One region of the Actinomadura sp. RB99 genome, then DNA from elsewhere that is predicted to be linked to it. Evidence: predicted binding sites of a transcription regulator. Region 1 holds the regulator's gene; each other region holds the start of a gene.

Region 1 (10,334 bases):
CGAGGTCCGCAGCACCGTCGGGCCGAGTCGGGTGGGGCGCCCGCCCGCCGCGGCGAACCGCTCCAGCTCCTCGTCGGCGATCCCGCCCTCGGGGCCGACCACCAGGACGATGTCCCCGTCCTTGGGCGGCTCGACGGCGCTGAGCGGCTCCTGGGCGTCCTCGTGCAGGACGAGCGCGAGCGACGCGGCGGCGATCCGGTCGGCGACGTCGGCGGTGGACGCCAGGTCCGGCACCTCCGGCAGGCGGCTGCGGCGCGCCTGCTTCGCCGCCTCCCGGGCGGCGTTGCGCCACCGCCCGAGGGCCTTCTCGCGGCGCTCCGGGCGCCACTGGGTCACGCACCGGGCCGCCGCCCACGGGACGATCTCGTCGACGCCGGCCTCCGTCATGGTCTCCACGGCCAGCTCGCCCCGGTCGCCCTTCGGCAGCGCCTGGACGACCACGAGGCGCGGCGCGGGCGCCGGATCCGTGCGGCGGGACAGCACGTCCAGGGTCAGGGACGCCCGGTCGGCCGCCGCGACCACGCACTCGGCGAGCATCCCGGCGCCGTCGGTCAGGTCGACCCGTTCACCGGGCCGCAGCCGCCGCACGGTCGCGGCGTGCCGCCCCTCGGCGCCGTCCAGGACGACCCGGTCGGCGCGCAGCCGCGCCGGGTCGGCGAGGAACACCGGCGGACTCATCGCCCTCCCCCCGGGCCGCCGGCGGCGGGCCCGCCCGGAGCCGGCGGCGTGCCGTCGCGGCCCTCGCGGTAGCCCGCCACGGTGGCTCTTCAGTGCTGGTTGAAAACGTCCCTGAGGCGGGAGAACATGCCGCGCTGCCCCGGCGCGAACTTGCCGGGCGGGCGCTCCTCGCCGCGCAGCGCGGCGAGCCGGCGCAGCAGCTCCTCCTGCTCCTCGTCGAGCTTGCCGGGCGTCTCCACGTTCACGTGGATCATCAGGTCGCCGCGGCCGCTCTCGTTGAGGTGCCGCACGCCCCGGTTGTAGAGCGTGATCACCTGCCCGGACTGCGTGCCGGGCTTGATGTCGACCTCCTCGGCGGCGTCCAGCGTCTCGATCGTGACGCTGGTGCCGAGCGCGGCGGCGGTCATCGGGATCTCGACCGTGCAGTGCAGGTCGTCGCCCTCCCGCTCGAAGATCGGGTGCGGCTTCTCGGCGATCTCCAGGAACAGGTCGCCGGGCGGGCCGCCGCCGGGGCCGACCTCGCCCTCGCCGGCGAGCTGGATGTGGATGCCGTTCTCCACGCCCGCCGGGATCTTGACCTTGACGGTGCGCCGGGTGCGGACCCGGCCGTCGCCGGAGCACTCGGTGCACGGGTGCCGGATCACCGAGCCGAACCCGCCGCAGGCGGGGCACGGCCGGGCCGTCATGACCTGCCCGAGGAAGGAGCGCTGCACCTGCTGGACCTCGCCGCGGCCGTGGCAGGTCTCGCAGGTCTCCGGGTGGGTGCCGGGCGCGCAGCCCGTCCCCTCGCAGGTCGTGCAGGCGACCGCGGTGTCGATGGACAGCTCGCGGGTCGTGCCGAAGGCGGTCTCCGCCAGGTCCAGCTCGACGCGCAGCGTCGCGTTGCGGCCCCGGCGCGCGCGCGAACGGGGACCGCGGGAGGTCGCGGTGCCGAAGAACGCGTCCATGATGTCGCTGAACGGGAACCCGGCGCCGCCGAAGCCCCCGGCGCCCGCGCCCGCGCCGCCGCCCGGCGCGAACGGATCCGCGCCGAGGTCGTACATCTCGCGCTTCTTCGGATCGGAGAGCACCTCGTAGGCCTGGGTGATCTCCTTGAACTTCTCCTGCGTCTCCGGGTCCGGGTTGACGTCCGGGTGCAGCTCGCGCGCGAGCCGCCGGTACGCCTTCTTGACCTCGTCGGCGCTGGCGTCCCGGCGGACGCCGAGGGTCGCGTAGTAGTCGTTGGCCACTTACGACCCCGCCAGGATCTGTCCCACGTAGCGTGCCACTGCCCGTACCGCTCCCATCGTGCCGGGGTAATCCATGCGTGTCGGCCCGAGCACACCCAGCCGGGCCAGCGTGAGGTCGCCGACGCCGTAGTCGGCTGCGACGACCGAGGTCGAACGGAGCCCCTCATCGGGGTTCTCGGTGCCGATCCGCACCGTAAGAGTAGAGGAGTCGCCGGTCTCGCCGAGCAGCCGCATGAGGACCACCTGCTCCTCCAGCGCCACCAGCACCTCCCGCAGGCTCTGCGAGAAGTCGACGGCGGCCAGGTTCGCCGCGCCGGCGAAGACGATCTTCTCCTCGTGGTTCTCGACGAGGGTCTCCAGCAGGACGGACAGGACCGCGGCCGCGACCGGCCGCTCGTCCGGGCCCACCTTGTCCGGCAGGTCCGCCACGGCGGACGGCACGTCGCCGAAGCCCAGCCCGTCCAGGCACGTATTGAGCAACGCCCGCAGGTGCCCCACGGATTCCTCGGAGATCTTCCCCGTCTCGATGACGCGCTGCTCGACCCGCCCGGTGTTGGTGATCAGCACCAGCAGCAGCCGGCCCTCGGCGACCGGGACCAGCTCCACGTGCCGCACCGACGAGCGGGTCAGCGACGGGTACTGCACGACCGCGACCTGCCGGGTCAGCTGCGCGAGCAGCCGGACGGTGCGGCCGACGATGTCGTCGAGGTCGTAGGCGCCGGACAGGAACGTCTCGATCGCGCGGCGCTCGGCGACCGACAGCGGCTTGATCGTGGACAGCCGGTCGACGAACAGCCGGTATCCCTTGTCGGTGGGGACCCGCCCCGCGCTGGTGTGCGGCTGGGCGATGTACCCCTGCTCCTCCAGCACCGCCATGTCGTTGCGAATCGTCGCGGAAGAGACGCCGAGGTTGTGCCGGTCCACCAGGGCCTTGGAGCCCACCGGCTCGTTCGTGGAGACATAGTCCTCGACTATGGCGCGCAGCACCGCGAGTTTCCGGTCGTCCAGCACCCGGTCACCTCCTTCTGCACCTTCCACAGGTCCTCACGTCCAGATATACCGCCGACGGGGCCTTGCTGGCACTCCGTAGTTCCGAGTGCCAAGTGTACGGCCCGGAGGGGACGTTCCGGGGGCCGCGGCCCGCCGCCGGGCCGCGCGCGGCTGCGTGATCTTATCCCGGCCGTTAGTGTGCGGAACCGTGCGGAGCAAGAACTACGGAGACGACGTGCTCGCCGGCGACTGGCGCCGCCCCCGCAAGGGGCGGATCCCGGAGGTGCCGGCCGAGCCGGGCCTGGTCGCCGAGGATCCCGACAGCGGCTTCTGCGGCGCCGTGGTCGGCTGCGACAAGTTCGGCGTCACGCTGGAGGACCGGTTCGGCAAGCGCCGGGTGTTCCCCCTCACCAAGGCCGGCTTCCTGATCGACGGCAAGCCGGTCACCCTCGTCCGGCCCGCCGCGGCGCCCGCCGCCCCGGCCCGCTCGGCGTCCGGGTCGATCGCGGTCCAGGGGCTGCGCGCCCGCGTCGCCAAGGAGAGCCGCATCTACGTGGAGGGCGTCCACGACGCCGAGCTCGTCGAGAAGATCTGGGGGCACGACCTGCGCGTCGAGGGCGTCGTCGTCGAGTACCTCGAGGGCGTGGACGACCTGCCCGCGATCGTCGAGGAGTTCGCGCCGGACGAGGGCCGCCGCCTCGGCGTGCTGGTCGACCACCTCGTGGAGGGCTCCAAGGAGAGCCGGATCGCCGCGCGGGTGTCGTCCCCGCACGTCCTCGTGACCGGCCACCCCTTCATCGACATCTGGGAGGCCGTCAAACCCGCCGCCGTCGGCATCCCCGCCTGGCCCCGCGTCCCCCGCGGCGTCCCGTGGAAGGAGGGCGTCGTCGAGGCCCTCGGCTGGGACTGCGAGACGGGCGCGGCCTGGAAGCGCATCCTCGGCTCCGTCACCACCTACACCGACCTCGAACCGGCCCTCCTCGGCCGCGTCGAGGAGCTCATCGACTTCGTGACGTGTTAGCCCAGGGGGCTGTGTTAGTCCAGGGGGGCGACCCCCTGGAACCCCCGTCACGGTTGACAGGCTGTTTCCCGCTCCGCTGGCGCTCCGCGCGAAACAGCCTGTCAACCGTCGGGCAGGCCCGCTGCGCTCGCTGCACTCGCTCCGCGTGCCTGCCCGTGGCCGGGGCTGGGGTTCGAACTGCCGGAGCTGAGGTTCGATCTGCCGGGGGTGGAGGTCGAAATGGCAGGGCTGAGGTTCGATCTGCCCTAGATGGGGTTCGAACTGGCGGGGGCGGGGTTCGAACTGCCGGGAGTGGGGTTCGAACCGCGGGGGACGCCGTTCCGTGTGCTTGGCCGTGTGCGGGGCCGAGGTTCCGGTTGGGGGCGGGTGGGTCAGGTCAGGTCGCGGGTTACGGCATCGGCCAGGAGGCGGCCTCGGCGGGTGAGGACGGCGCGGCCGCGCTCGTACGCCGCCGGGTCGACGAGGCCGTCGGCGATGGCGCGGCGGACGGCGGCGTCGTCGAGGAGGTCGGCGGGGCAGCCGTCCGCGAGGCGGAGTTCGAGCATGATCCGCTCGATGCGGCGGTCGTCGTCGTCGAGGATCTCGCGCGCGTACGCGGGCGTGGTGCCCTCGGCGAGGCGGGCGGCGTACGCGGCGGGGTGCTTGACGTTCCACCAGCGGGTGCCGCCGACGTGGCTGTGGGCGCCGGGGCCGACGCCCCACCAGTCCGCGCCCGTCCAGTACAGGAGGTTGTGGCGGCAGGCGGCCTCCGGGGACGAGGCCCAGTTCGAGATCTCGTACCAGTGCAGGCCGTGCGCGCGCAGGAGGTCGTCGGCGATCAGGTAGCGGTCGGCCATGGCGTCGTCGTCGGGGGCGGTGAGCTCGCCGCGCCGCACCTGCGCCGCCAGGCGGGTGCCCTCCTCGACGATGAGCGCGTACGCGGACACGTGGTCGGGTTCGCAGGCGAGGGCGGCCTCCAGGGACGCGCGCCAGTCGTCGTCGGTCTCCCCCGGCGTCCCGTAGATGAGGTCGAGGTTGATGTGCTCGAAGCCCGCCTTGCGCGTCCACTCGACGACCTGGGGGACGCGGCCCGGCGTATGGGTCCGCTCCAGGACGGCCAAGACGTGCTCGCGCGCGCTCTGCATGCCGTAGGAGACGCGCGTGAAACCGACCTCGCGGAGCTTCGCCACGTAGGACTCGTCCACCGACTCGGGATTGGCCTCGGTGGTGACCTCGGCGCCCGGAGCGAGGCCGAACTCGGCGTCGATGGCCGCCAGGACGCGTCCGAGATCGTCGGGCGTGAGGAGGGTCGGGGTGCCGCCGCCCACGAAGACCGTCTGGACCGGGAGGTCCGCGTCGCCGAGCACCCTGCGGGCCATGCGGACCTCGGCGACGGCGGTGTCGGCGTAGGAGTCGCGGCTCGCGCCCGGTCCGAGCTCGGTGGCCGTGTAGGTGTTGAAGTCGCAGTACCCGCACCGGGTCACGCAGAAGGGCACGTGCACGTAGAACGCGAACGGCCGCGTGCCCAGGCCCTCCAGCGCGCTGCCGGGCAGCGCGCCGTCGGCGGGTACGGGATCACCGTCGGGCAGCGTAGAGGGCACCCCTACAGTCTGCCGCCCGCGGCGGGATGGTCAGGCCTGGTCGAGCTTGCGGCGGAGCCAGGCGGGGATGTGCGCGTCGGTGCGGGGGAAGCGGTCGAGGTCCAGCGCGTAGGCGGACGGCGTCAGCGGCGGCGTGAACTCGGGCTCGCCGTCGTAGTCGAACTCGGCACTGAACCGGCCCGAGCGCTCGATCTCCAGCCGGGCGGTGAACCACGCGCCCTTGCCGCGCCGGTACATCACGCGGCGCAGCTCGTCCATCTTGCCGACGGCCTGGCCGGGCGGCGTGGCCTTGCGGCGCTCGCCCGCGGCGTCCTCCACCTCGAAGGAAGCGCTGTCGATGCCGACGGTGGCGCGGAACTCGAAGCCGAGCCGCTCCCAGCCCAGGGGCGCGGCCGAGCGCAGCGCGCGCACGGCGCCGTTCACGGTCTCGCGCTCCTCCGGGGAACGCAGGACCTGCTCGGAGTGGGTCACGCTCGAACCTCCGGTACCGTCGACGCACTGCCCCCCGACGGTACCGACATCCGGGCCCGGATCGAGGAGCGCCGGCCGTGTCGCGGCGAAACCGCCGGCCGCGATCGCCGCCCGGGCGGGACGATCTTGGTCGAGCCGGGCGGAACGCGGGCGGCACGGGCCGCAATGATGCGTGCCGCCCCTCTTGGGCGGATAGGGTCGTCCGAATGCGGAACGAGGGGCCGGTGGACTGGGGGCGTGTGCCCGCGCGCGTGCTGCTGCGCGGCGGCCCCGGCGGATGGCACTACGTCGTCGTGGACGACAAGGGCGCGGAGCGGCGCACCGAGTTCGACGGCCCCGGCACCCTCTGGCAGACCGGCGGGCGCTCCGATCCCGAGCCGCCGTGGTGGCGGCGCAGGCTCGCCGAGACCGCCGAGGGGATGCGCGCCGTGATCGCCGAGCGGCTCACCGACGCGACCTTCGGCGACCTCGGCGCGGAGGCCGCGATCACCTGGTTCGCGGTGGACGACCCGGTCGAGTGGGAGGGCCTGGTCACGCTCCGGGAGGCGGACCCGGCGCGGTTCCCGGGCCGCGTCGCCCCGTTCGTGATCACGCTGGAGCCGGGCCGCGGCGCGCTGCTCCCGGACGCCCACCTGCTGTTCAGCACCCCGGCGTCGGACGCCTGGGCGACGCTCGACGCCGTCGCGGAGCGGTGCGGCACGCCGCCGCCGAGGGCGCAGTTCCTGTGCGGGTGGGCCGACCACCGCAGCGTGCAGGTCGGGCGCGGGGTGCTGTCGCTGTCGACGGACCGGTCCGAGACGGGGGCCGAGCGGGTCGCGGAGATCTGCGGGACGCGGCGGCCCGGCTGGAGCGGGAACCCGGAGATGCGGTTCCGGCTCGACGGGATCGACCTGCTGGACGAGCCCGCCGACGACGTGACCGCGCTCCTCGCCGAGCTGGGCCACGAGGTGGTGCGGCGCGGGCGGGCCGTGCGGCTGCCCGGGCTGGGCCTCACCCTGTACGGGCCCGACGGCCGGTCGCCGCGCCCCGCCCGGCGGTCCGCCGACGGGGAGGAGCGGTTCGCGGCCGTGTCGATGCAGCATCCGGCGCCGTTCGCCCCGCTCTGGACCGGCGCCTGAGCCGTACCGCCCGGAGCCGGGGGCGCGCGGGGGCGTTCCGAAGATCGTCCTTGCGGCAACGATCCCGACATCCACCGGGGACCGGCCCGTCACCGGCGCGCAATCCGGCCGCCCTAGGTTTCCCGATCATGAGAAGCCGTGCGCGTCACACAGCCCTCGCCCTGTCCGCCGCCGCCCTCGCCGCCGCTCCCCTCGCCCTCGCCGCCCCCGCCGAAGCCGCTCCCTCCGCCGACACCGCTCCCTCCGCCGACACCGCCGCCGCGCGGACGATCAACGTCCAGCGGGGCGGTCCCGCCCGCTCGTTCGCCTTCACCGCCGGCCGCGCCGGGGAGGCCCTGATCGGCTTCACCGCGTCCGCGCCCGGGGTGTCGTGGGCGAAGAAGGGCGCCGAGTCCGCCGTGGTGTCCATCGCGGTGGACGGCCGGCACGTCACCGACCTCGTCGTCCCGTCATCCGACCCGACGCCCCGCAGCCTCGCCCTCGGCCGCGTCGGCCGGGGCCGGCACAAGGTCACCCTGCGGTTCGCCAAGGGCAGCGCCCCCGCCGCGCAGCGGGTGCGGCTCGCCCGCACCGGCGTCCGGATGCCCGCCGCCGACCAGCTCGTCCTGCGCTACGCGCCCGTCGTGGTGGGACGGACCCTCGCGGTGACCGGCGACGCGTACCAGAACGCCACGACCGACACCCCGCTGATCGCGTGGCACGAGACCAGGCCCGCCACCACCCACGGCCACCAGATCCTCGAATACTCGGTCGTCTGGAGCAACGAGGACGGCGGGACGGACACGCCCGCCCTCATGGCCCGCTGGGGACGCACCACCGACATCGAGTGGATCTACCGCGTCGAGGTCGACGCCAAGGGGAACCGCGTGGACGGCACCGGCGTCTACCAGGCGCCCAACCACGCCACGTTGCAGTTCACGGGCAAGTACGAGGCCGATCACCCGGTCCTCCAGACGTGCACGGTGAACAACAACATGTGCGACGCCGTCACGCCGGACTCGCCGCTGCGCTTCATGCCGGACGTCACCGCCACGCGCCCGCAGGACCGCACCCGCGAGTACGTGATGGACCAGCAGCCGTGGACCTACCGGGTCATGGCGCAGGAGATGCTCCGCGAAGGCAAGATCGAGAACCCGTCCGACCCCGCGACGACGGCGGTCGGCGACCAGCGCACGTACCTGTTCGCCGAGTTCGCCAAGACCACCGGCGCCGCCACCGGGACCGGGTCCGTGCCGGGCGTCGCGCTCGGGGTGCGGCTGAAGTCCGACCCGTCGCGGCTGTACCGGTCCGACCACGACCAGCCGACCTGGTCGATCGACCGGGACGGGCCGGTCGCGACGACGGTCGAGCTGCCCGAGGGCACGCGGCCGTCCGACATCGCGAGCGTCGAGGCGATCCGGCGTCCCACCGGGCTCGGCGACAACGGCGCGCCCGCCACCGTCACCGCCGTCAACCGTGGCTTCTTCCTGGACTCGTCGTACCTGCCGGAGAGCTCGTTCCTGACGTGGAAGGGCTCGGTCGCGCTCACGCCGCAGAGCCCGTCGGGCGTCCTCTGGCGTCCCTGACGGCCGGCGCCGGCCGTTACGGGCCGTCCGCCGGGCGGCGGGGGCAGGAAAGACGGGAAACCGGGCGAACTCCGGATGCGTCCTAGGAGTCGTACTATTCGCCAAAGCTCGCTCAGCGAACCCGGAGAGGACACCCGCCATGGCCTACGGGCCTCCCCCGTCGCCCGGCCAGGGACAGCAGCCTGGATGGCAGCAGCCGCCCCAGCAGCAGAGCCCCTGGCAGCAGCCCGGATCGGCCTGGCAGCAGCCGCAGCAGCCCCCGCAGCCCGGTGGCGCGTGGCAGCAGCCGCCGCAGGACGGCCCGGGCCAGGGCTGGCAGCAGCCGGCCCAGGGGCGCGGCACCGCGCAGATGCCCGGCCATTTCGGTCCCGTCAGCGACGACGACAAGACCTGGTCGCTGATGGCCTACCTCGGCCAGTTCCTCGTCGGCGCCATCGCGCCCGCCATCGTCTACCTCGGCAAGGCGCGGTCGCCGTTCGTCCGCCGGCACGCCGCGCAGGGCCTGAACATGGGCATCGCGGCGATCGCCGTCTGGATCGTCGGCGGCCTGCTCGCGCTCGCCGTCGACGTCCTGATCTGGGTGCCGCTGGTGTTCACCGCGGTCGTGCTGTTCTTCCTCGTCTACGCGGCGCGCGCCGCCAACCGCGGCGAGTTCCGGGAGGTCCCGGTCGTCGTCGCCTGGCCGATCGTCAAGTAGCCGATCGTGAAGTAGCGGTCGTCACGTAGCCGGTCGGCACGTAGCCGGTCGCCGGAGAACCCGGCCGGGCGGAGCGCCGCCCGGCCGCGGGGGTCGCTACTTGCGTCCCTTGTCGGTGGACTCGCCGCCGGTGGACAGCGCGGCGACGAACGCCTCCTGCGGGACGTCCACCCGCCCGATCGTCTTCATCCGCTTCTTGCCCTCCTTCTGCTTCTCCAGCAGCTTGCGCTTGCGGGAGATGTCGCCGCCGTAGCACTTGGCGAGGACGTCCTTGCGGATGGCGCGGATGTTCTCGCGCGCGATGATGCGCGCCCCGATCGCGGCCTGGATGGGCACCTCGTACTGCTGCCGCGGGATCAGCTCCTTGAGCTTGGCCGTCATCATCAGGCCGTACTCGCGGGACTTGTCCTTGTGGACGATCTGGCTGAAGGCGTCCACCGACTCGCCCTGCAGCAGGATGTCGACCTTCACCAGGTCGGACTCCTGCTCGCCGCTCGGCTCGTAGTCCAGCGAGGCGTACCCGCGGGTCCGCGACTTCAGCTGGTCGAAGAAGTCGAAGATGATCTCGGCGAGGGGCAGCGTGTAGCGGATCTCGACCCGGTCCTCCGACAGGTAGTCCATGCCGAGCAGCACCCCGCGGCGCCCCTGGCACAGCTCCATGATCGCGCCGATGTGGTCGGACGGCGACAGCAGCGTCGCCTTCACCACCGGCTCGTACACCGCGCCGATCTTGCCCTCGGGGAACTCGCTGGGGTTGGTGACGGTGTGCTCCGACCCGTCCTCCATGACCACCCGGTAGACGACGTTCGGCGCCGTCGAGATCAGCGACAGGCCGAACTCGCGCTCCAGCCGCTCCCGGACGATCTCCATGTGCAGCAGCCCGAGGAACCCGCAGCGGAACCCGAAGCCGAGCGCCGCCGACGTCTCCGGCTCGTAGATCAGCGCCGCGTCGTTCAGCCGCAGCTTGTCGAGGGCGTCGCGCAGC
Region 2 (10,334 bases), on a different contig from region 1:
GGGATCGTCCCCGCGCGCGCGGGCGATCTCGACGGCGAGCCGCTGCGCCCTGACCAGGTCGGCGAGCGGGTCCAGCGAGGTCGTGACCATCGTGCCGCCGACGCCCGCGACCTGGTCGGCGAGGCCCTCCGGCGGCTCGCCGAACATCCAGGCGACGCGGCCGGGCCCGGTGATCGCGATCGGGCCGTGCCGGTACTCCATGGCGGGGTACGACTCGGTCCACGCGCCCGCGGCCTCGCGCATCTTGAGGGCCGCCTCGTGCGCGAGGCCGATCGTCCAGCCGCGGCCGAGGAAGGTGAACTGGTCCGCGGCGACGGCGGCGGCGGGCAGCGGCTCGACGACGGCCCGCTCGGCGTCGGCGATCACTCCGGAGACGTCCTCGCCGAGGTGGGCGCGGAGCAGGACGAGCTGCGTGGTGGCGTAGCGGGTCTGCACCACCGAGCGCTCGTCGGCGTAGTCGAGGACGATGATCTCGTCGGCCGCGTTCATCACCGGCGTCGCGGCGTCGGCGGTGATCGCGACGGTCGGGATCGCACCACGCACGCGCGCCAGCGCGTCCAGGACCTCGGTGGTCGTACCGGACCTGGTCAGCGCCAGCAGCCGGTCGTAGCGGCGGCCGTCCGGGAACTCGGACGCGGCGAACGCGTCGGTCTCGCCGTGCCCGGAGGACTCGCGGAGCGCCGCGTACGCCTGCGCGACGAACCAGGACGTCCCGCACCCGATCACCGCGACCCGCTCGCCGCGGCGGGGCAGCACCGGCGCGAGGTCCGCGGCCGTCGCGGCGGCCCGCCGCCACCGGTCGGGCTGGGACGCGATCTCGGCCTCGGTGTGCCCGCCGCCGCGCTCCGCCATGGACCTCTCCCTCTGCAGCCGTCTGCGTGTTCTTGCTTGTTCAATACCAAGTCTGAGCAGAAAAGACCATAGTGGTGCATCGCTAGAATCCAGTCCGGAGCCGTCCCGCGGGGCCGTCCGCGTACCGGAAAGGGGCCGGGGTGACACGCCACGAACGCTGGAACGCGCTGCTCGAACTGCTCGCCGACGCCGGCCGGCTGAGCGTCGAGGAGGCGGCGGCCCGGATGGCGGTGTCGGCCGCGACGATCCGCCGCGACTTCGACCAGCTCGCGCAGCAGCAGATGCTCACCCGGACGCGCGGCGGCGCGGTCGCGCAGAGCGTCAGCTACGACCTGCCGCTGCGCTACAAGACCGCGCGCAACGCGACGGAGAAGCAGCGCATCGCCGCCGCGACGGCCGAGCTGGCCCGGCCGGGGTCGATCATCGGGCTGAACGGCGGCACCACGACGTCCGAGGTGGCGCGGGTGCTGGCGACGCGCGCCGACCTGCACGCCGAGGGCGGCTCACCGGCGATCACCATCGTGACGAACGCGCTGAACATCGGCACCGAGCTCGCCGTCCGCCCGCACGTGAAGATCGTGCTGACCGGCGGCGTGCCGCGCCCCCAGTCCTACGAGCTGACCGGCCCGCTGGCCACCGGGATCTTCGACCAGGTGACGCTGGACGTGGCCGTCCTCGGCGTCAACGGGGTCACCGTCGAGCACGGCGCGACCTGCCACAACGAGGGCGAGGCGGACGTCAACCGGCTGATGGCCGAGCGCGCCGACCAGGTGGTCGTGGTCGCGGACGGCTCGAAGGTGGGGCGCCGCGCGTTCGCCCGGATCTGCGACACGAGCCGGATCGACGTGCTGGTCACCGACGGCACCGTCGGGGACGCCGACGTCGCCGCCTTCACCGAGGCCGGCGTCCGGGTCGTCCAGGTCTAGGACGACCAGTCCGGGTCTAGCCGCCGGCGGGGCGGGGGTGGTCGCCGCCGGCGATCTGGTCGACGGCGTGCGCCAGGACGCGGCCGAGGACGGCCATGCCGTCGCGCACGCCCCCGGTCGAGCCCGGCAGGTTGACGATCAGCGTCCGCCCGGCGAGCCCGGCGAGGCCGCGGGACAGGATCGCGGCGGGCACCTTGTCGCGGCCCTCCAGCCGGATCGCCTCGGCGATCCCCGGGACCTCCCGCTCGATGACGAGCCGGGTCATCTCGGGCGTCCGGTCGGTCGGGGTGAGGCCGGTGCCGCCGGACGTCACGACGACGTCGTAGCCCTGCGCGACGGCGTCCCGCAGCACCTCGGCGACCGGCTCGCCGTCCGGCACGACGACGGGGCCGTCCACCTGGCAGCCGAGGTCCTCCAGCAGTTCGACCAGCACCGGGCCCGACTTGTCCGGGTAGACGCCGGCGGCGGCGCGGTTGGACACGGTGACCGCCATCGCGCGGATCATCGGCGCCACACGCCGGTCTTGCCGCCGGTCTTCTCCTCGACCCGCACGTCGGTGATCACGGCGCCCGGGTCGACCGCCTTGACCATGTCGACCAGCGCGAGCGCGGCGACGGAGACGGAGGTGAGCGCCTCCATCTCCACGCCGGTGCGGTCGGCGGTGCGCGTCACGGCCCTGATCGCCACGCCCTCGTCGTGGATCTCCAGCTCGACGGTGACGCCGTGCAGGGCGATCGGGTGGCAGAGCGGGACCAGGTCGGGGACGCGCTTGGCCCCCATGATCCCGGCGATGCGGGCGACCGACAGCGCGTCGCCCTTCGGTATGTCGCCGGCGCGCAGCAACCCGATGCATTCGGCGGAGAGCCGGACGAACCCGGTCGCGGTGGCGGTCCTGGACGACACGCCCTTGGCGGAAACGTCGACCATCCGGGCCGCGCCCTTGTCGTCCAGATGCGAGAACTCGGTGCCCATGGCACTCATGGCAACCTCATGACGTCGACGTGCGAACCGGCGGGCAGGGCCTCGGTGTCCTCGGGGAGCGCGATCAGCGCGTTCGCCATGGCGAGCGAACCGAGCTGGTGGGAGCCCTGCGTCTCCGCCGGGGTGACGGTGTAGTGGCCGCGGTTGGACGACAGCCGCCCGCGGACGAAATGCCGCAGCCCGGCGGGCGACTTGATGTCCTCCGCCAGGACGGCGCTTACGGTGGGCATCGGTTCGGGCGGCAGCCCCTGCATGGCGCGCAAGGCGGGACGCACGAAGACCTGGAACGAGACGTACGCGCTAACGGGATTCCCCGGCAGCGTGAAGACGGGCGTGCCTTCCAGCAAGCCGAACCCCTGCGGCTTGCCCGGGCGCATGCGCACCTTGTGGAACCGTACGGTGCCGGTGCCGGACAGCACCTCCTTCACCACGTCCCTGGTACCCATGGACACCCCGCCCGAGGTGATGATGGCGTCAGCACGGACGAGCTGGTCCTCCAGCATCTCCATGACCTTGGCGGGCTCGTCGTGGACGGTCGCCTGCCGGAAGCCCATCCCGCCCGCCTCCACGACGGCGGCGGTGAGCATGTAGCTGTTGGACTCCCAGATCTGCCCCGGCGCGAGCCGCGTGCCGGGCTCCTGGAGCTCGTCCCCCGTGGAGACGACGACGACGCGCGGTTTCGGCCTTACGGCGACATGGGAGCGCCCTACGGCGGCGACCATGCCGATCTGCGTCGCGCCGAGCCGCGTCCCCGCCTCCACGACGGTCTGGCCCGCGAGGACGTCCTCGCCGGACCGCCGGATGTAGTTCCCCGCCGGTGCGGGGCGGCTGATGCGGACGGTCGCGGCACCGCCGTCCGTCCACTCGACCGGGATGACCGCGTCGGCTCCGGCGGGCAGCGGGGCGCCCGTCATGATGCGGGCGGTCAGCCCCGTCCTGATGGCGGAAACGCCCGAGTCCCCGGCCACGATGTCCCCGACCACGGGCAGCACGACCGGCTCCGCCTCGGTGGCCCCCGCGACGTCCGCCGCGACGACGGCGTAGCCGTCCATCGCGGAGTTGTCGAACGGCGGCAGCGGGACCGGCGCGGTGACGGGCTCGGCGAGCACCGTCCCCTGCGCCTCCAGCAGCGCGAGGTCGAGCGGCGGCAGCGCCGCGACGCTGCCGAGGATCTCCGTCAGGTGCTCATCGACCGTTCTCATGCCCACGGCCCCAGTGTGACGGGTCGTCACGCGTCGCCGGAGCCGCCCACGCCGTCCGCGGCGTCATGGGTCCGGACGAACTCGCGCAGCCACGGGATGAACTCGGGCGCCAGATCGGGGCGTTCCGCGGCGAACTGCACCACCGTGCGCAGGTACTCCAGCTTGTTGCCGGTGTCGTAGCGGCGGCCGCGGAACTTCACGCCGTACACGCCGCCGCCGTTCTCGGCCGGCATGTCGGCGAGGGTGCGCAGCGCGTCGGTCAGCTGGATCTCGCCGCCGCGGCCGGGCGGGGTCTTCTCCAGCACGTCGAACACCGCGGGGTCGCAGACGTACCGGCCGATGATGATCCAGTTGCTCGGCGCCTCCTCGGGCGCGGGCTTCTCGACCAGGTCGGAGATGCGCACGACGTCGTCCTCGCCGGTCGCCTCGATGGCCGCGCAGCCGTAGGCGGACACCTGGTCGGGCTCGACCTCCATCAGCGCCACGACGCTGCCGCCGTACTGGCCGCGCACCTCGATCATCCGCTGCAGGAGCTTGTCGCGCGCGTCGATCATGTCGTCGCCGAGCAGCACCGCGAACGGCTCGTCGCCGACGTGCTGGCGGGCGCAGTGCACCGCGTGGCCGAGCCCGCGCGGCTCGCCCTGCCGGACGTAGTGCATGATCGCGAGGTCGGCGGACTCGCGGATGGCCGCGAGGCGCTCGCTGTCGCCCTTGGCGTTGAGCGCCTCCTCCAGCTCGTAGGCGCGGTCGAAGTGGTCCTCGATGGACCGCTTGCTGCGCCCGGTGATCATGAGCACGTCGCTGAGGCCGGCGTCGACGGCCTCTTCGACGACGTACTGGATCGCCGGTTTGTCGACGACGGGAAGCATTTCCTTGGGCGTCGCCTTGGTGGCGGGCAAGAATCGGGTACCGAGGCCCGCCGCAGGGACGACGGCCTTGAGCACGGGTGCAATGTCGACCATGAAAAGACCCTAGCCATCCGCGAGGACAACAGCGTGCACGACATCGTTTCGAAGACCGACATCCGCGCCGGACTGCTGGAAAGGCGTGGGATCATGGCTCCTGAGGAGCGCGCCGCGGCGGGCCGGTCGCTGCGCGACGCGCTGCTGTCCGTGCCCGAGATCGAGATGGCGGGGACGATCGCCGCCTACGTCTCCGTCGGCACCGAACCGGACACCCGGAGCCTGCTGTTCGCGCTGTGGAAGCGCGGCGCCTACGTGCTCCTCCCCCGCCTGCTGCCGGACGGCGACCTCGACTGGGCGTCCTACGAGGGCCCCGACTCGCTCGCGCCGGGCCCGCGCGGATGCCTGGAGCCGACCGAGCCGCCGCGCGGCCCGGGGGCCGTGGCCAGCGCGGACGTGGTCCTGACACCGGCGGTCGCGATCGACCGGACGGGCATGCGGCTGGGCCGCGGCGGCGGGTCGTACGACCGGGCGCTGGCCCGCGTGGGGCCCGCGATCCTGACCGTCGGGCTGGTGTACGACTCCGAGCTGGTGGACGAGCTTCCCGCGGAGCCGCACGACCAGCGGGTGCGGGCCGCGGCGACGCCGTCCGAGGGCCTGGTGCGGTTCGGCTGAGGCGCCGGCGGGCGTCCGGACGGCCGGACGGCCGGACGGGCTGCGAAGTGCGGCCGGGGGTGCCGGGCGCTGGCCGAGCGGCGTCAGGGGGCGGCCGAGGCGTGAGGGGGGTGTCCGAGCGGCGGCGGGAGCGCTGCCGCGCGGTGGCAGAGGTGTGGCCTGGCGGTTAGCAGTACCTGGCTCTGTGGCCAGTACCGGACGGGCGCATAGGCTGAGGATCAGCAAGATCGCGGATCGGGGACCGCGGTCGGACCCGAGGCTCACCGGGAGGTTCCAGATGACGGCGCCGTGGCGGATCCTTTCCCTCCCCCCGCTCGGGGAGGACATCGTGCGGGGCCTGTTCGGATCGTTCGGCGACACCGTGGAGGTGGCGTTCCCGCAGACCAGGGACCGCGCCGGGCTCCTCGCGGCGCTCCCGGACGCCGAGCTGGTCATCGGCGACTTCAGCGCTCAACTGAAACTCGACGCCGAGGCGGTCGCCGCCGCGCCGCACCTGGCGTTCGTGCAGATGCCCGCGGTGGGCACCGACAGCATCGACGGCGCCGCACTGGCGGAGGCCGGCGTGCCTCTGGCGAACACCGCGGGCGCCAACGCGCGCGGTGTGGCCGAGTGGGCGGTCGGCGCCGCGTTCGCCCTGTGTCGCCACTTCGTCTGGGGGGACCGGCATGTGCGCGCGGGCGAATGGCCGCAGGCGGAGCTCCTGGCCCGGGGCACCAGGGAAGTCCATGCGCAGCGCGTAGGGGTCGTCGGTTACGGCGCCATCGGCGCGGAAGCGGCGCGGCTGTTCCAGGCCCTCGGCTGTGAGGTCTCCTACTGGACGAGGCACCCGCGTGCTTCGGCGCCGGTCACCTACAGGGAGCTGGACGATCTGCTCGCCACGTCCGACATCCTGGTGCTCGCCTTGCCGCTGACCGACGAGACACGCGGTCTCATAGGGCCGGAACGTCTCGCGCTACTCCCCGACAAGGCGCTGCTCGTGAACGTGGCGCGCGGCGGCATCGCGCCCGACGACGCCGTCCTCGCCGCGCTGGAGTCGGGACGGCTCGCCGGGGCCGCCCTGGACGTCTTCGATGAGGAGCCGCCTCCGGCCGACCATCCCCTGCGCACGAACGAGAACGTCCTGCTGTCCCCGCATGCGGCGGGAGGGACGACGGAGTCGCAGCGGAACATCGTGACGATGCTGCTCGACAACGTCACCAGGGCCGTCCAGGGACACGCGGTGCAGAACGTTGTGAACGGGGTGGATCCGCAGGTCAGACGGAGATAACGGACGTTCTAGGCATCCCGTTCATCAACCGCAAGTATGCATTTGACACACGATTCTGTAGTATTGCTAAAAGTTCAACTTTGACGACCCCGAAGGGTGGGATGTGCATCTCGACATCTGGCTACTCCTCGGGGCCGTGCTCGTACTCAGCGCCATCGTCGCGGTCCGGCTGTCGCACCAGGCCGGCCTGCCGACCCTTCTGGCGTACATGGGCCTCGGCCTTCTCATCGGCGAGTCCGGTCCCCTCCACATCGACTTCGACAACGCCGAGCTGGCCGAGACCCTCGGCCTCGGCGCGCTCGTCCTGATCCTCGCCGAGGGCGGTCTCACCACCAGCTGGCGGCACGTGCGGCCGTCCGTGCCGGCCGCGCTCAGCGTGTCCACCATCGGCACCCTGATCAGCATCGTCGTGGTGGCGCTCGCCGCCATGTGGCTGATCGGCATGGACTGGCGCCCGGCGTTCCTGCTGGCCGCCGTCCTCGCCCCCACCGACGCCGCGGCCGTGTTCTCGGTGCTGCGCCGGCTGCCCCTGCCCTCCCGGCTGACCGGGCTACTCGAAGCCGAGTCCGGCTTCAACGACGCACCCGTCGTGATCATCGTGGCCACCCTCAGCGTCAAGCACGGCGGCGTCCCCAACATCGCCGAGCTCGCGGGCGTGATGGTGTACGAGCTGATCGCCGGCGGCGTGCTCGGGTTCGCGATCGGCTGGCTCGGCGCACAGGCGCTGCGCCGCGTCGCCCTCCCCGCGTCCGGCCTGTACCCCATCGCCGTGATGTCGCTGTCCATCGGCTCCTACGGCGCCGCCACGCTGCTGCACGCGAGCGGCTTCCTGGCCGTCTACGTCAGCGCGCTGGTGCTCGGCAACGCGCGCCTGCCGCACCGTCCTGCCACGAGGGGCTTCGCCGAAGGCATCGGCTGGCTCGCCCAGATCGGGCTGTTCGTGATGCTGGGCCTGCTGGCCTCGCCCGGCGCGCTCCCCGGCCAGATCGTCCCGGCGCTCGTCATCGGGTTCGTCCTGCTGCTCGTGGCCCGCCCCGTGTCGGTCGTCCTGTCCTCGATCGGGTTCAAGCTCTCGTGGGGCGAGAAGGTGTTCGCCTCATGGGCGGGGCTGCGGGGCGCCGTCCCGATCGTCCTGGCGACCATCCCCATGGTGAAGGACGTGCCGGACGCCGACCGGCTGTTCTCCATCGTCTTCAACATCGTCGTGGTGTTCACGCTCTTGCAGGGCCCTACGCTGCCCCTGGTCGCGCGCTGGTGCCGCCTCAAGAGCGACGAGCAGACGCGCGAACTGGACGTGGAGGCCGCGCCCCTGGAGGAACTCCATGCGGACCTGCTCGAAGTCCGCATCCCGCCCGACTCCCGGTTGAGCGGAGTGGAGATCTTCGAGCTGCGGCTGCCCGCCGGAGCGTCCATTACCCTCGTCGTGCGGGACGGGGAGAGCTTCGTACCGGAACCCACCACGCCCCTGCAGAGCGGCGACACGCTGCTGGTCGTGACCACCGAGGCCGTACGCGAGACCACGGAACGCAGGCTGCGCGCCATCAGCCGCCGCGGGAAGCTGGCCGGCTGGTTCGGCGAGACCGGCGCATGAGCGTCCTGCGGCACGGGCACCGAGACCCGGCCGGGCCTTTGGGGTAGGGCCGGGCTCGGGGGCAGGCTTGGGGCGGCAGGCTTGGGGCGGCTGGGAACAGACCCGCGGCGAATCCTGTTCCACGGGTGGGTACCATTAGCAGTCATCTAGAGTGAGTGCCAGTCCGGGACGGCGCCGGACTGAGTCAGCGAGGAGGAACCGTGCCGACGTATCAGTACGTTTGCACCGAGTGCGGCGAGCCTCTGGAGGTCGTGCAGAAGTTCAGCGACGACGCGCTGACCGAATGCCCGGCGTGCAAGGGAAAGCTCCGCAAGGTCTTCTCCGCCGCGGGGATCATCTTCAAGGGGTCGGGCTTCTACCGCACCGACAGCCGCGGCTCAGGCAAGTCGTCCTCCACCGTGGGGAGCTCGTCCAACGGCTCGAACGGCTCGTCGTCGAGCGGTGACTCCGGCAAGTCCGACTCGGCGTCCTCGTCGAGTTCGTCGGGCTCGTCGAGCGACTCGTCGTCGTCCTCGTCTTCCGCCTCCTCGTCGAAGTCGTCTTCGTCCGAGAAGGTGGCCTGACCCAGGGGCCACGCCTCACCACCGCGCTTCCCGAAGGCCGGAGGAACCCGAACGGGTTCCTCCGGCCTTCTGCGTGCTCTGGGGAGCATCCCTGAGGCCACCCCTAGCAGGACCCTGAGGCCACCCCGAGATTTCGCGATATAACTTGCTTCCTCTCGACTTTCGAGAGACTCTGGTTCTGAGCAAGTTTTCGCGTCATATCGCGAGATCCACGGACCTCTCAGGAGATCGACCATGCGCGCACAGAGCCAGGCTCCCCCCAGAACACCGGCCCGCAGGCTCGCCGGGCTGATCGCCGGACGCCGCGGCAAGTGGGCCGTCCTCGCCGTCTGGATCGCCCTGCTGGCCGCGCTCGGCCCGCTCGCCGGGCGCCTGGGCGACGTGGAGGACAACGACGCGGCGTCCTGGCTGCCCGCGAGCGCCGAGTCCACGCAGGTCGTCAAGCAGCAGGACATGTTCCAGAAGGACGAGACGATGCTCGCCGTCATCGTCTACGAGCGTCCTTCCGGCATCACCGCGGCCGACCGCGCCAAGGCCGCCGCCGACAGGCCCGCCTTCGAGCGCCTCCCGGGCGCCGAGAAGGCGCAGGGACCGTTCCCCTCGAAGGACGGCAGGGCCCTGGAGACCCTCGTCCCGATCAAGAGCGACGACGTGACCGACGCCGTCGACCAGGCCCGCGACCTCGTCAAGCGGGGACCGCCCGGCCTGTCCGCGCACGTCACCGGGCCCGCCGGCGCCGGCTCCGACCAGTTCGGCGTGTTCCAGAGCCTCGACGGCTTCCTGCTCATGGCGGCCGGCATCGTCGTGATCGTCCTGCTGCTGATCATCTACCGCAGCCCCGTGCTGTGGTTCATCCCGGTGCTCAGCGCCGTCTTCGCCCTCGGGCTCGCGCAGTCCGTCGTCTACCTGCTGGCCAAGTACGCCGACCTGACCGTCAACGGGATGAGCTCCGGCATCATGACCGTGCTGGTGTTCGGCGTCGCCACCGACTACGCCCTCCTGCTCGTCGCCCGCTACCGGGAGGAACTCCACCGGCACGAGGACCGGCACGAGGCCATGGCGTTCGCCCTGCGCCGCGCCGCGCCCGCCGTCATCGCGTCCGCCGCCACCGTGGCCGTCGGCCTGCTGTGCCTGCTGCTCGCCGACCTGAACTCCACCGCCGGGCTCGGCCCCGTCGCCGCTGCGGGCGTCCTCACCGCGCTGGCGGCGATGGTCACGCTCCTGCCCGCGCTGCTCGTCATCTTCGGCCGCTGGGTGTTCTGGCCGCTCGTCCCGCGCTACGACGCCAAGTACCTCGAACCGGAGGCGTACGAGGCCGAGCACGGAATCTGGTCCCGCGTGGCGGGCCTGGTGGGCAGGCGCTCGCGCTTGCTCT
Region 3 (10,334 bases), on a different contig from region 1:
TGCGCAGCGCGTCGGCGATCTTGTGCGAGGCGATGCCGAAGACGAAGGACGCGAACGGGCGCCCCATGTCGCGGTAGCGGGGCAGCGCCGACAGCACCGCGATGCAGACCTCCTGGGCCACGTCGTCGGCGATGTGGTACTGCCCGGAGACGCGGCCGAGACGCGCGCGGCAGTACCGCACGATCATCGGGCGGACCTCGCCGATGAGCACCTCGATGGCGCCCGGATCGCCCTGCACGGCGAGGTTGGCGAGTTCCCGGAGGTCGCCGTCGCCCTCGTTCGCCGCGCGGAGCACGCGCATGCGGCGGCCGGTGTCGTGGCGCGGCGGAGGGGCCGGTCCCCCCGAGGGTTCGACAGCGCGCGCGGTCATGGTCCCGGCGTAGCTTCCCTCGGTCACGTCAAGCATGATGCCCAGCACCGCCGGGCGTGTCGCCACTGTCGTCGGCAACGGAATGGTCACAGTGCGGGGACGAGCCCGGAAATACCACGCATTGCTGTCACTCAAGTGCCCAGAGTGGCGGCGTGACCCTCCCCCATGCGGAGAGAGATGTGTTCCTCCCCACGCGGACAGAAAGGCGGCGGGAGGGCCGGAACGGCGGGGGAAGGCCGGAACGGCGGCGGCCGGGGCGGAACGGCGGTGGGAGGGGCGGGGACGGCGAAGGCCCCCGCCCGGTGACGGGCGGGGGCCTCGGTGATCTCCGCGGCGGGCGAGCCGCACGCCCGCCGAGAACGGACGATCAGTGACCGTGGCCGTGCCCGTGGCCGCCGGCCGCCGGCTCCTCCTCCTCGGGCTTGTCCACGACGAGCGCCTCGGTGGTGAGCAGCATGCCCGCGATCGACGCGGCGTTGGTGACGGCCGAACGGGTCACCTTGACCGGGTCGATGACGCCCTGGGCGATCAGGTCGCCGTACTCGCCGGTGGCGGCGTTGTAGCCGTGGCCCGGCTGCAGCTCCTGCACCTTGGAGACGACGACGTAGCCCTCCTGGCCGGCGTTCTCGGAGATCCAGCGCAGCGGCTCGACCAGCGCGCGGCGCACCGCGTCCGCGCCGGTGGCCTCGTCGCCGGACAGGCCGAGGGCGTCGAAGCCCTCCTTGGCCACGTGCACCAGCGCGCTGCCGCCGCCGGACACGATGCCCTCCTCGATCGCCGCGCGGGTCGCCGAGATGGCGTCCTCCAGGCGGTGCTTCTTCTCCTTCAGCTCCACCTCGGTGGCGGCGCCGACGCGCAGCACGCAGACCCCGCCGGCCAGCTTGGCCAGGCGCTCCTGCAGCTTCTCGCGGTCCCAGTCGGAGTCGGAGTTCTCGATCTCGACCTTGATCTGGTTGACCCGCGCGGTGATCTCGTCCGCGGAGCCCTCACCGTCGACGATGGTGGTGGCGTCCTTGGTGACGGTGATGCGGCGGGCGCGGCCGAGGTCCTCGAGCCCGATCGAGTCGAGCTTGAGGCCGATGGCCTCGCTGACGACCTGGCCGCCGGTGAGGGTGGCCATGTCGCCCAGCATCGCCTTGCGGCGGTCGCCGAAGCCCGGCGCCTTGACGGCGACGGAGGTGAAGGTGCCGCGGATCTTGTTGGCGACGAGCAGTGCCAGGGCCTCGCCCTCGACGTCCTCGGCCACGACCAGCAGCGGCTTCTTGGTCTGGGCGACCTTCTCCGCCAGCGGCAGGAACTCCTGCACGTTGGAGATCTTGCCGTCCACGATGAGCACGTAGGCGTCCTCCAGGACGGCCTCCATGCGCTCGGGGTCGGTGACCATGTGCGGCGACAGGTAGCCCTTGTCGAACTGGAGGCCCTCGGTGAACTCCAACTCGAGGCCCATGGTGTGGGCCTCCTCGACGGTGATGACGCCGTCCTTGCCGACCTTGTCGAACGCCTCGGCGATCAGCTCGCCGATCTGCGCGTCCTGGGCGGAGATGGTGGCGACGTGCGCGATCTCGCCCTTCTCGTCGACCTCGCGGGCCGACTTCAGGAGCTGGTCGGACACGTGCTGGGCGGCCGCGTCGATACCGCGCTTGAGGCCGAGCGGCGAGGCGCCGGCGGCCACGTTGCGGATGCCCTCGCGGACGAGGGCCTGGGCGAGGACGGTCGCCGTGGTGGTGCCGTCGCCCGCGATGTCGTTGGTCTTGGTCGCCACTTCCTTGGCGAGCTGGGCCCCGAGGTTCTCGTAGGGGTCCTCCAGCTCCACCTCGCGGGCGATGGTGACGCCGTCGTTGGTGATGGTCGGCGCGCCGAACTTCTTGTCGATGACGACGTTGCGGCCGCGCGGGCCGATCGTCACCTTGACGGCGTCCGCGAGAGCGTTGACGCCGCGCTCAAGAGCCCGGCGAGCGTCCTCCTCGAACTCCAGGATCTTCGCCATGGGGTTAACTCCTATGTCACGCGATCCGCCCCGGCCGCCCCGCCGGTGGGCGGCGCGGGCCGGGGCGGGCGCATCACGTCTCGGTGATTACTTCTCGATGACCGCGAGCACGTCGCGGGCCGAGAGGACGAGGTAGTCCTCGCCGTTGTACTTGACCTCGGTGCCGCCGTACTTGCTGTAGAGCACGACCTCGCCGACCTTGACGTCGACCGGGACGCGCTCGCCCTTGTCGTCGACGCGGCCCGGGCCGACGGCCAGGACGGTGCCCTCCTGCGGCTTCTCCTTGGCGGTGTCCGGGATCACCAGGCCGGAGGCGGTGGTGGTCTCGGCCTCAAGCGGCTGGACGACGATGCGGTCCTCGAGCGGCTTGAGAACAACCTTGGTGGCGGTCGTCACGATCTGACCTCCCCTTCGATTGGTCCTCGGCGGCCATGGCAGGCCGCCGGCACATGTGACAGAGAGGCGACCCTGGACCGGCCTGTCGTCGCGGGTGCCAGACCGACCTTGTCGCTGTGTTGGCACTCTCGCAGTGAGAGTGCCAGTCAGTGAGACTATGCCGTGCCCGTTGGCCCGTCAACACGGACACGGAGGCACGGCCCGCGGCGTTCCGGCGCGTTCACCCGCGGATCACCCGGGCGCCGCGCTCGGTACGGTCCAGGCATGGACATCGCGTCGTTCCGGGAGCTGCTCACCCCCGTCGGCCAGGCACTTCTGGCAGAGGCGGGCGAAGCGGACATCTCGGAGGCCGGGTTGCTCGGCACGGCGTCGCGGCTGCGCGAGCGGCACGGGGCGGACCTCGTGGCGGCGGCGCTGACCCAGGTGCGGCTCCGGCGGCGCGCCGAGGCGAAGTTCGGTTCCGACGCGGGCCGCATGTACTTCACCCAGGCCGGCCTGGAGCAGTCCACGCGTGCGAGCGTGGCAGCGCATCGCGCGCGACGCTTCGCCTCTGGGCTGCCCGCAGGCGCGCGCGTACTGGAACTGGGATGCGGCATCGGTGCCGACCTTATGGCGCGTTCCCGAGTGGGTCTGACGGGCGACGGCGTTGAACGCGACCCGCTGACGGCCGAGGTGGCCGGCGCCAACGTGACGGCGTTCGACTTGGACGGCCTCGCGCGCGTGCGCTTAGGCGACGCCTTGGACGAGGACCCGGACGGGCACGCGGCCGTGTTCGCCGACCCCGGCCGCCGGACGGCACGGGGCCGCGTCTTCGACCCGCGCTCCTACGAGCCGCCGCTCGACGCCGTCCTCGGCCTCGCCGGACGGGCGCCGGCGGCGTGCGTCAAGGTCGCGCCCGGCATCCCGCACGAGGCCGTGCCGGACGGCGCGGAGGCGGAGTGGGTGTCGGTCGGCGGGGACGTGAAGGAGGCCGCCCTGTGGCTGGGCGGCCTCGCAGGGGACGTGCGACGCCGCGCCACGCTCCTGCCGGCCGACGGCACCGCCGCCGGGGAGGCGGTCACGCTGGTCCCGGCCGGGCTCGGCGATCCGGACGTCCGCCCCTGGGGCCGCTACCTCTACGAGCCGGACGGGGCCGTCATCCGGGCGCATCTCGTCGCCGAGGTCGCGGACCTGGTCGGCGGCGGGCTCGCGGACCCGCACATCGCCTACGTCACGTCCGACGAGCTGCGCCCGACGCCGTTCGCGTCCGCGTACGAGATCGACGGCGTGCTGCCGTTCTCGGTGAAGCGGCTCAAGGCCGAGCTGCGGCGCCTCGGGACCGGCGTGCTGACGGTCAAGAAGCGGGGGTCGGCGGTCGACGTGGACCGGCTCCGCCGCGACCTCGGCTTCGGCGGGCGGCGGGCCGGGTACGGCGCCGCCGAGACCACGGTGGTGGTGACGCGGGTCGGCCGGGACCCGGTCGCGCTGCTCGCCCGGCCCGTCGCGCGGCCCGGGACGGCGGACGCCGACCCGCCCAGGGCGGGCCGCGCCCGCTAAACGGTCCAAAGATCTCCGCACGGCACCGCAACGCCAAGGACGTCCGTGGGACGCACCATGCCCGTGCAAATCATCGGCGCTTTTCTGTATTGCGTTCACCAGGGATTCCGGGCGCCTGGCAAGGTGGGTGCGGCGGCAGGCGAAACGGCACGGCGAGAGCCAGGGACGGCAAAACACCAAGGCAGGTTCAGCGATCGGGTTCCGGGCTCCCACGAATGCCGGCCTGAAATGGCCGCGGGCCGGGCGGCCGGGCGCCCGGCCGGACGTCCCCGCGCCGGGGCGCCGCGCCGGGAGGGCGGCTCGGGAACTGCCGATGTTGGACGAGATGTACGGACAGAGCCCCCGCCGCAGGCGCTCCGGCGGCGTCAGGGCGCTGGCGCGGTGACGGAACCGACCGCCGCAATCACCCCGAAGCCCTCAAACTGCGGAAATCACCTTATGGACGGTGGTCAACGTCAATTCACACCATCGGGATAACAGGCGCATTCCGCAGAACCCGCGACGTTCCCTGCTACCCGTTATAGCGGCGCTTCACACGCACTACAGTGGCGACTTCACGATTCATTGCCGTGCGCCATTTCGACGCGTCCGGCACACGAAGGAGCATCGGGTGGAAACGAATCACAACTTCCTGCAGACGGGGGGTCAACCGGTCTCGGATCGGATGCGGGAGTTGCTCGCCCGTGCGGCGCAGGACCACGTCTATGAACAGCGCTCACAGGGTCAGGTCCTGGACGAGATCCGCCAGCGGCTGGAGGGTATGGAGTGGCTGCTCCGCGAGGTCCGCGAGCGCGAGCTCAGCGGGCTGACGGGGCAGCTCGACAGCGTGCGGGGCCAGGTCGACGAGCTGGTCGGCAAGCCCCCCGAATGGGCCGAGGGGCTGGCCGAGCACATCGACGGCCTCGGCGAGCGGGTCAAGCCGGTCGCCGAGCTCCCCGCGCTGTGGGCCGACGTCGGCGTCGTCGCCGAGAACGTCGACGAGGGGCTGACCCGCATCCAGGCCGTCCTCGACTCCGCGCAGCACATCACCGACGCCACCCAGCAGGCGTCGCAGCGCATGGAGGAGATGACCAAGCGGCTGGACAAGCTCCAGGGCAGCATGGAGGCCGCGTCCGTCCGCTTCAACCGGCTGGACAAGTCGCTGGCCGAGCTCGGGCACCGGTCCGAGCGGCTGGAGCACTCGATCACCGGCGTCACGGCACGGGTCGACCAGTCGCTCGGGGAGATGGCCGAGCGGATGGAGCAGGGGCTTGAGGCGGTCAACGGCCGGGTCGAGGGCGTCGGCGGCCGCCTCGACGGGCTGGACGGGCGGCTGGACGGGGTCGACGGGCGCCTCGAGGGCCTGTCGGGCAAGCTGGAGGGTCTGGACGGCCGGTTCGAGAGCATCGACGGCCGGATCGACGGCGTGGGCGAGCGCATCGCGCGGCTCCCGGCCACGCTGGAGATCGCCGAGATGCACCGGGTGCTGGGCGAGCTGGCGCGGCGCCCGCCGATGGACCACAGCGACCGGTTCGACGCGCTGGAGAAGCACCTGGCCGACGCGGTCGACCCGCTGATCGAGGAGCTGCGCGCCCGGCCGGACCGCGACGAGGTCAAGGCCACGATGTCGCAGATCGCCGAGACGGCCTACAGCGACGTCGCCCGGCGCATGGACGAGTTCTCCCGCCGGTTCGAGGACGTGCACGACGACGTCCGCAAGCGGATCGAGGGCATCCACGAGGAGGTCGCCAAGCGCGTCGATGTGGCACTGGAGGAGTTCACCGCGCAGGTCGACCTCGTGTCCCGCCGGGTGGAGTCGGTGCACACCGATGTCACCAAGCAGGTCGAGTCCGTGCACAGCGAGGTGGTGCGGCAGGTCAGCGGGGTGCACGACGACTTCGGCAAGCGGATCGGGGACATCCACGAGGACGTCAGCCGGCAGGTCGGCGCCATCAACGACAACGTCGCCAAGCAGGTCGCCGGGATGCAGGAGGACATGGCCCGCCAGGTCGGCGGCGCGCAGGAGGAGTTCGGGCGCCGGGTGGACGGCGTGCAGGACGAGGTGACGCGCCGGGCCGAGGCGGTGCAGGCCGAGTTCGCCAAGCGGTTCTCGTACGTGCAGGACGAGGTCGGAAGGAAGGTCGACGGCGTCCACGACGATGTGTCGAAGCAGGTCAACGCGGTGCACGAGGACGTGCTGAAGCGGCTGTCCACGCTGGAGGAGACGATGCTCGCGCTGGCCGAGGCCCTCCTGCGCCCCCGCCGCGACGGCAAGGACTAGCGACGGGCGGGGAACGGCGACGGCGACGGCGACGGCGAGGACGAGCGACGGGGTACGGGCTCCGGGATACGGGTCGGGTGGGGTCGTGGCGCGGCCCCACCCTGCGCCGTGTCCCGCCCCGTCGCCGCCCCCTCGGCCAGGGCTTCGGATACCCCACCGGATCCATTGAGTTCGTCCGGGTAACCGGCGCGATGACCGGAGAGCCTCCACCAAGACCCCGCGATGACGTGCATTTTGTTACGTTCCGTCTTCGCAAAATCACTCCCAATACCCTTCGGAATCCGTTTTCATGGATCTCGTGACTCCCACACCGGCCCAGTGCCTGCCGACCGGCGCCCTGCCCGGCCACGCCATCCTGCGCTGGGTCGAGGGCTGTCTCGGCGAGGGCGCCGAGGTGCGGATGGTGCGGCCGCTGCCCGGCGGCACCGCGCACGCCAACCACGCGCTCGTCGTCGAGACGCCGTCCGGCAGCGCGCACCGGCTCGTGCTGCGCCGGTGGACCGGGCGCGACTCCGGCCTGGACGCGGGCCCCGGCCGCCGCTCCTACGGCGACACCGAGTTCTCCCCCGAACGCGAGATCGCCGCGCTCGCGCTGCTCGCCGGCTGCGAGATCCCGACCCCCGAGCTCGTCGCCGCCGACCCGTCCGGCGCGCACTGCGACGTCCCCGCCCTGCTGATCACCCGGCTGACCGGCCACCCGCCGCGCCCGTCCCCCGACGACCTGCCCGAGTACCTCATCCAGCTGGCCGCCGCCCTGCTGCCCGTGCACGCGCTGAACGGCGCGGCCACGATGCCGCCGTACGTCCCCTACAACCGGCTCGACCAGCGGCTCCCGCCCAAGCACGCGCTCCGCCCTCAGCTGTGGGAGCGCGCGTTCGAGATCGCCGCCGGGCCCGCCCCCGAGGCGCCCGCCCGGTTCGTCCACCGCGACTACCACCCCGACAACACGCTGTGGTCCTACGGCAAGCTGACCGGCGTGGTCGACTGGTCGGACGCCTCGTCGGGGCCCGTCGCCGTCGACGTCGCGCGCATGCGCCGCGCCTTGGCGCTCCGCTACGGGGTGCCCGTCGCCGACCGCTTCCTCGGATCGTTCGACCAGGTCTCCGGCGGTTACACGCACCACCCGTACTGGGACGTCCGCTGCCTTCTCGACCTGCTCCCCGAGGACGACGGCCGGATCGTCGACGAGGCCAAGGTCCCCCTCTTCGAGGACTACCTCGACGCCCTGCTGGCCGCCCTCAGAGGGTGACGGACTCGATCGGCAGGCTGGAGTCGGCCGGAAGGTCCAGGTCGGACGGGGCGAGGCCGGAGGCGACGAGTTCGGACCCGAGCGCGGCGACCATCGCGCCGTTGTCCGTGCACAGCTTCGGGCGCGGGACGCGCAGCCGGACGCCCGCGGCCTCGCAGCGCTCGGCGGCGAGGGCGCGCAGCCGGGAGTTCGCCGCGACACCGCCGCCGATCAGCAGGTCGCGCACGCCGTTGTCCTTGCAGACCTTGAGGGCCTTCTGGGTGAGGACGTCCACGACGGCCTCCTGGAAGGACGCGGCGACGTCCGGGACGGGGACGGCCTCGCCCGCGCGCTCCTTCGCCTCCACCCACCGGGCCACGGCGGTCTTCAGGCCGGAGAACGAGAAGTCGTAGGTGCCGTCGTTGTACTTGCCGCGCGGGAACGCGATCGCGGCGGGGTCGCCCTCGCGGGCCATCCGGTCGATCACCGGGCCGCCCGGGAAGCCGAGGCCGAGGACCCGCGCGACCTTGTCGAACGCCTCGCCCGCCGCGTCGTCGACGGTGCTGCCGAGCGAGCGGACGTCGCCCGCCACGTCCGGGACGAGCAGCAGCGAGGAGTGCCCGCCGGACACCAGCATCGCGACGCACGGCTTCGGCAGCGGCCCGTGCTCCAGCTGGTCGACGCAGACGTGCGCGGCGAGGTGGTTGACGCCGTACAGCGGCTTGCCGAGCGACAGCGCGTACGCCTTGGCGGCGGCGACGCCGACCATCAGGGCGCCGGGCAGGCCGGGGCCGGCGGTGACGGCGAACGCGTCGATGTCGTCGAACGTCACGCGCGCCTCGTTCAGGGCCCGCTCGACGGTCGGGCCCATCGCCTCCAGGTGCGCGCGGGACGCGACCTCGGGCACCACGCCGCCGAACCGGGCGTGCTGCTCGACGCTGGAGGCGATCGCGTCGGCCAGCAGCGTGTGCCCGCGGACGATGCCGACGCCCGTCTCGTCGCACGAGGTCTCGATGCCGAGGACCAGCGGCTCTTCGCGGATCATCAATTCCCCCTGGTGAAGCCCACCGGGCGGCGCTCCAGACGGCGGCACATGACGACCGCGTCCACGTCGGCGGGCTGGTAGTAGCGCTTGCGGACGCCGACCTCGAAGAACCCGAACCGCTCGTAGAGCCGGCGCGCGGGCGGGTTGTCGGCGCGGACCTCCAGGAACACCGCCTCGGCGTTGCGCCGGGACGCCTCGTCGATCAGCTCGGCGAGCAGCGCCGCGCCGATCCCGGCGCCGCGCCGGTCGGCGCGGACCCCGATCGTCTGCACGTCGGCCTGCCCGCCCGCGGCGGCGAGGCCCGCGTAGCCGACGATGTCGCCGTCGGGCTCCTCGGCGACGACGTAGTGGCGGGTGTCCGGCTGCCCGGAGAGCTCGTCGGCGAGCATCTGCGGGCTCCACGCGTCGTCGGGGAACAGCACCTGCTCCAGCAGGTGGACGGCCGCCAGGTCCTTCGGGGTCATCCCGCGGAGCACGACGCCGGTCGCCATGCCGGTCACCGCGGCGTCACCTTCTTGCGGGGGCCGGGCTCCCGCGCGTCGGGACGGCGCAGGTAGAGCGGTTCGGGCGGCAGCAGGTCGGGGCCCTTCTCGCCGGCGAGCCGCGCGACGGCGAGCTCCGCGACGGCGGACGCGGTGGGCAGCAGCGGCTCGTGCCCGGACTCGCCGAGCACCTCCGGGTACAGGGCGGCACCCTCGCCGATGACGGGAAGGCCCTCGGGCGCGCCGTCCAAGACGTCGGACGCGGGGCCGACGGCGGGTTCGGTGGCCCGCGCGCGGGACGACTCGTACCGCGCCCAGTACACCTCCTTGCGGCGGGCGTCCGTGGCGACGGCGAACGGCTCGTCGCGCGCGGCGGCCCAGGCGATGGCGTCGAGGGTGCAGACGCCGTGCACCGGGATGCTCAGGGACGCGCCCATCGCGCGGGCCGTGACCAGCCCGACCCGCAGGCCCGTGTACGGGCCGGGGCCGACGCCGACGGCGATCGCGCTGAGGGTGTCGGGCGCCGCGCCGGCCTCCGCCAGCACCGCCTTGATGGCCGGGGTGAGCAGCTCGGTGTGCCGGCGCCGGTCGACGGCCTCGGCGTGGCCGCGGCGCCGCGCGCCCTCGCCGGGGATCCACTCATGAAGCGCCACCGTGATCGCGGCGGTCGCGGTGTCGAAAGCCAAGACCAGCACGGGTTGTAAGCCTAGTCCAGACTCCGCCCTGGACGGTCCCCATCTGCGACGGAACGGCCCGGACGCCCCGGAGCCCCCTGCGCCGCCGGTGGGGCGGGGCCGGTTCAGCCCTTGGCGAGCGACTGAAGGACGGTCTTGGCCGCCTCGGTGGCGCCGTCGCCGGCGTCCTTGGACGACAGCGGGTCGCCGCCGTCGGAGCCGGAGTAGTGGATCGTGACCAGGACGTTCGCCAGCCGCACGTTGGTGATCGCCTCGCCGGAGCCCTGCCCCTTGTCTACGCTGTAGACCAGGTAGCCCTCGTCGCCGACGCCCTTGAGGTCGCTCTTCTCGGTCAG

What was found. The regulator HrcA, encoded in region 1, represses chaperone genes, less so after heat shock. The targets are predictions, from matches to a motif close to TTGGCACTCTCNNNNNGAGAGTGCCAA.
Region 2: the regulator HrcA is predicted to act here: its motif matches at 8,532-8,558, upstream of amrb99_RS09760 (FmdB family zinc ribbon protein).
Region 3: the regulator HrcA is predicted to act here: its motif matches at 2,873-2,899, upstream of groES (co-chaperone GroES).

What each region holds. Positions count from the first base shown of each region.
Region 1 covers NZ_JABMCA010000011.1:60,547-70,880, forward strand. Annotated here, with positions in the region: gene amrb99_RS13035 (16S rRNA (uracil(1498)-N(3))-methyltransferase) at 1-678, opposite strand, end outside; gene dnaJ (molecular chaperone DnaJ) at 768-1,907, opposite strand; gene hrcA (heat-inducible transcriptional repressor HrcA) at 1,908-2,918, opposite strand; gene amrb99_RS13050 (DUF3097 family protein) at 3,106-3,918, shown strand; gene hemW (radical SAM family heme chaperone HemW) at 4,290-5,498, opposite strand; gene amrb99_RS13060 (hypothetical protein) at 5,529-5,969, opposite strand; gene amrb99_RS13065 (hypothetical protein) at 6,176-7,087, shown strand; gene amrb99_RS13070 (hypothetical protein) at 7,216-8,652, shown strand; gene amrb99_RS13075 (DUF4870 domain-containing protein) at 8,792-9,349, shown strand; gene lepA (translation elongation factor 4) at 9,446-10,334, opposite strand, start outside.
Region 2 covers NZ_JABMCA010000007.1:232,299-242,632, forward strand. Annotated here, with positions in the region: gene amrb99_RS09715 (SIS domain-containing protein) at 1-852, opposite strand, end outside; gene amrb99_RS09720 (DeoR family transcriptional regulator) at 993-1,778, shown strand; gene amrb99_RS09725 (MogA/MoaB family molybdenum cofactor biosynthesis protein) at 1,795-2,271, opposite strand; gene moaC (cyclic pyranopterin monophosphate synthase MoaC) at 2,280-2,759, opposite strand; gene glp (gephyrin-like molybdotransferase Glp) at 2,756-3,961, opposite strand; gene galU (UTP--glucose-1-phosphate uridylyltransferase GalU) at 3,988-4,923, opposite strand; gene amrb99_RS09745 (5-formyltetrahydrofolate cyclo-ligase) at 4,957-5,538, shown strand; gene amrb99_RS09750 (2-hydroxyacid dehydrogenase) at 5,816-6,805, shown strand; gene amrb99_RS09755 (potassium/proton antiporter) at 6,909-8,396, shown strand; gene amrb99_RS09760 (FmdB family zinc ribbon protein) at 8,597-8,959, shown strand; gene amrb99_RS09765 (MMPL family transporter) at 9,194-10,334, shown strand, end outside.
Region 3 covers NZ_JABMCA010000042.1:76,083-86,416, reverse strand. Annotated here, with positions in the region: gene amrb99_RS31015 (sigma-70 family RNA polymerase sigma factor) at 1-301, opposite strand, end outside; gene groL (chaperonin GroEL) at 738-2,357, opposite strand; gene groES (co-chaperone GroES) at 2,445-2,756, opposite strand; gene amrb99_RS31000 (SAM-dependent methyltransferase) at 3,018-4,289, shown strand; gene amrb99_RS30995 (hypothetical protein) at 4,954-6,549, shown strand; gene amrb99_RS30990 (aminoglycoside phosphotransferase family protein) at 6,839-7,798, shown strand; gene tsaD (tRNA (adenosine(37)-N6)-threonylcarbamoyltransferase complex transferase subunit TsaD) at 7,788-8,822, opposite strand; gene rimI (ribosomal protein S18-alanine N-acetyltransferase) at 8,822-9,313, opposite strand; gene tsaB (tRNA (adenosine(37)-N6)-threonylcarbamoyltransferase complex dimerization subunit type 1 TsaB) at 9,319-9,999, opposite strand; gene amrb99_RS30970 (hypothetical protein) at 10,104-10,334, opposite strand, start outside.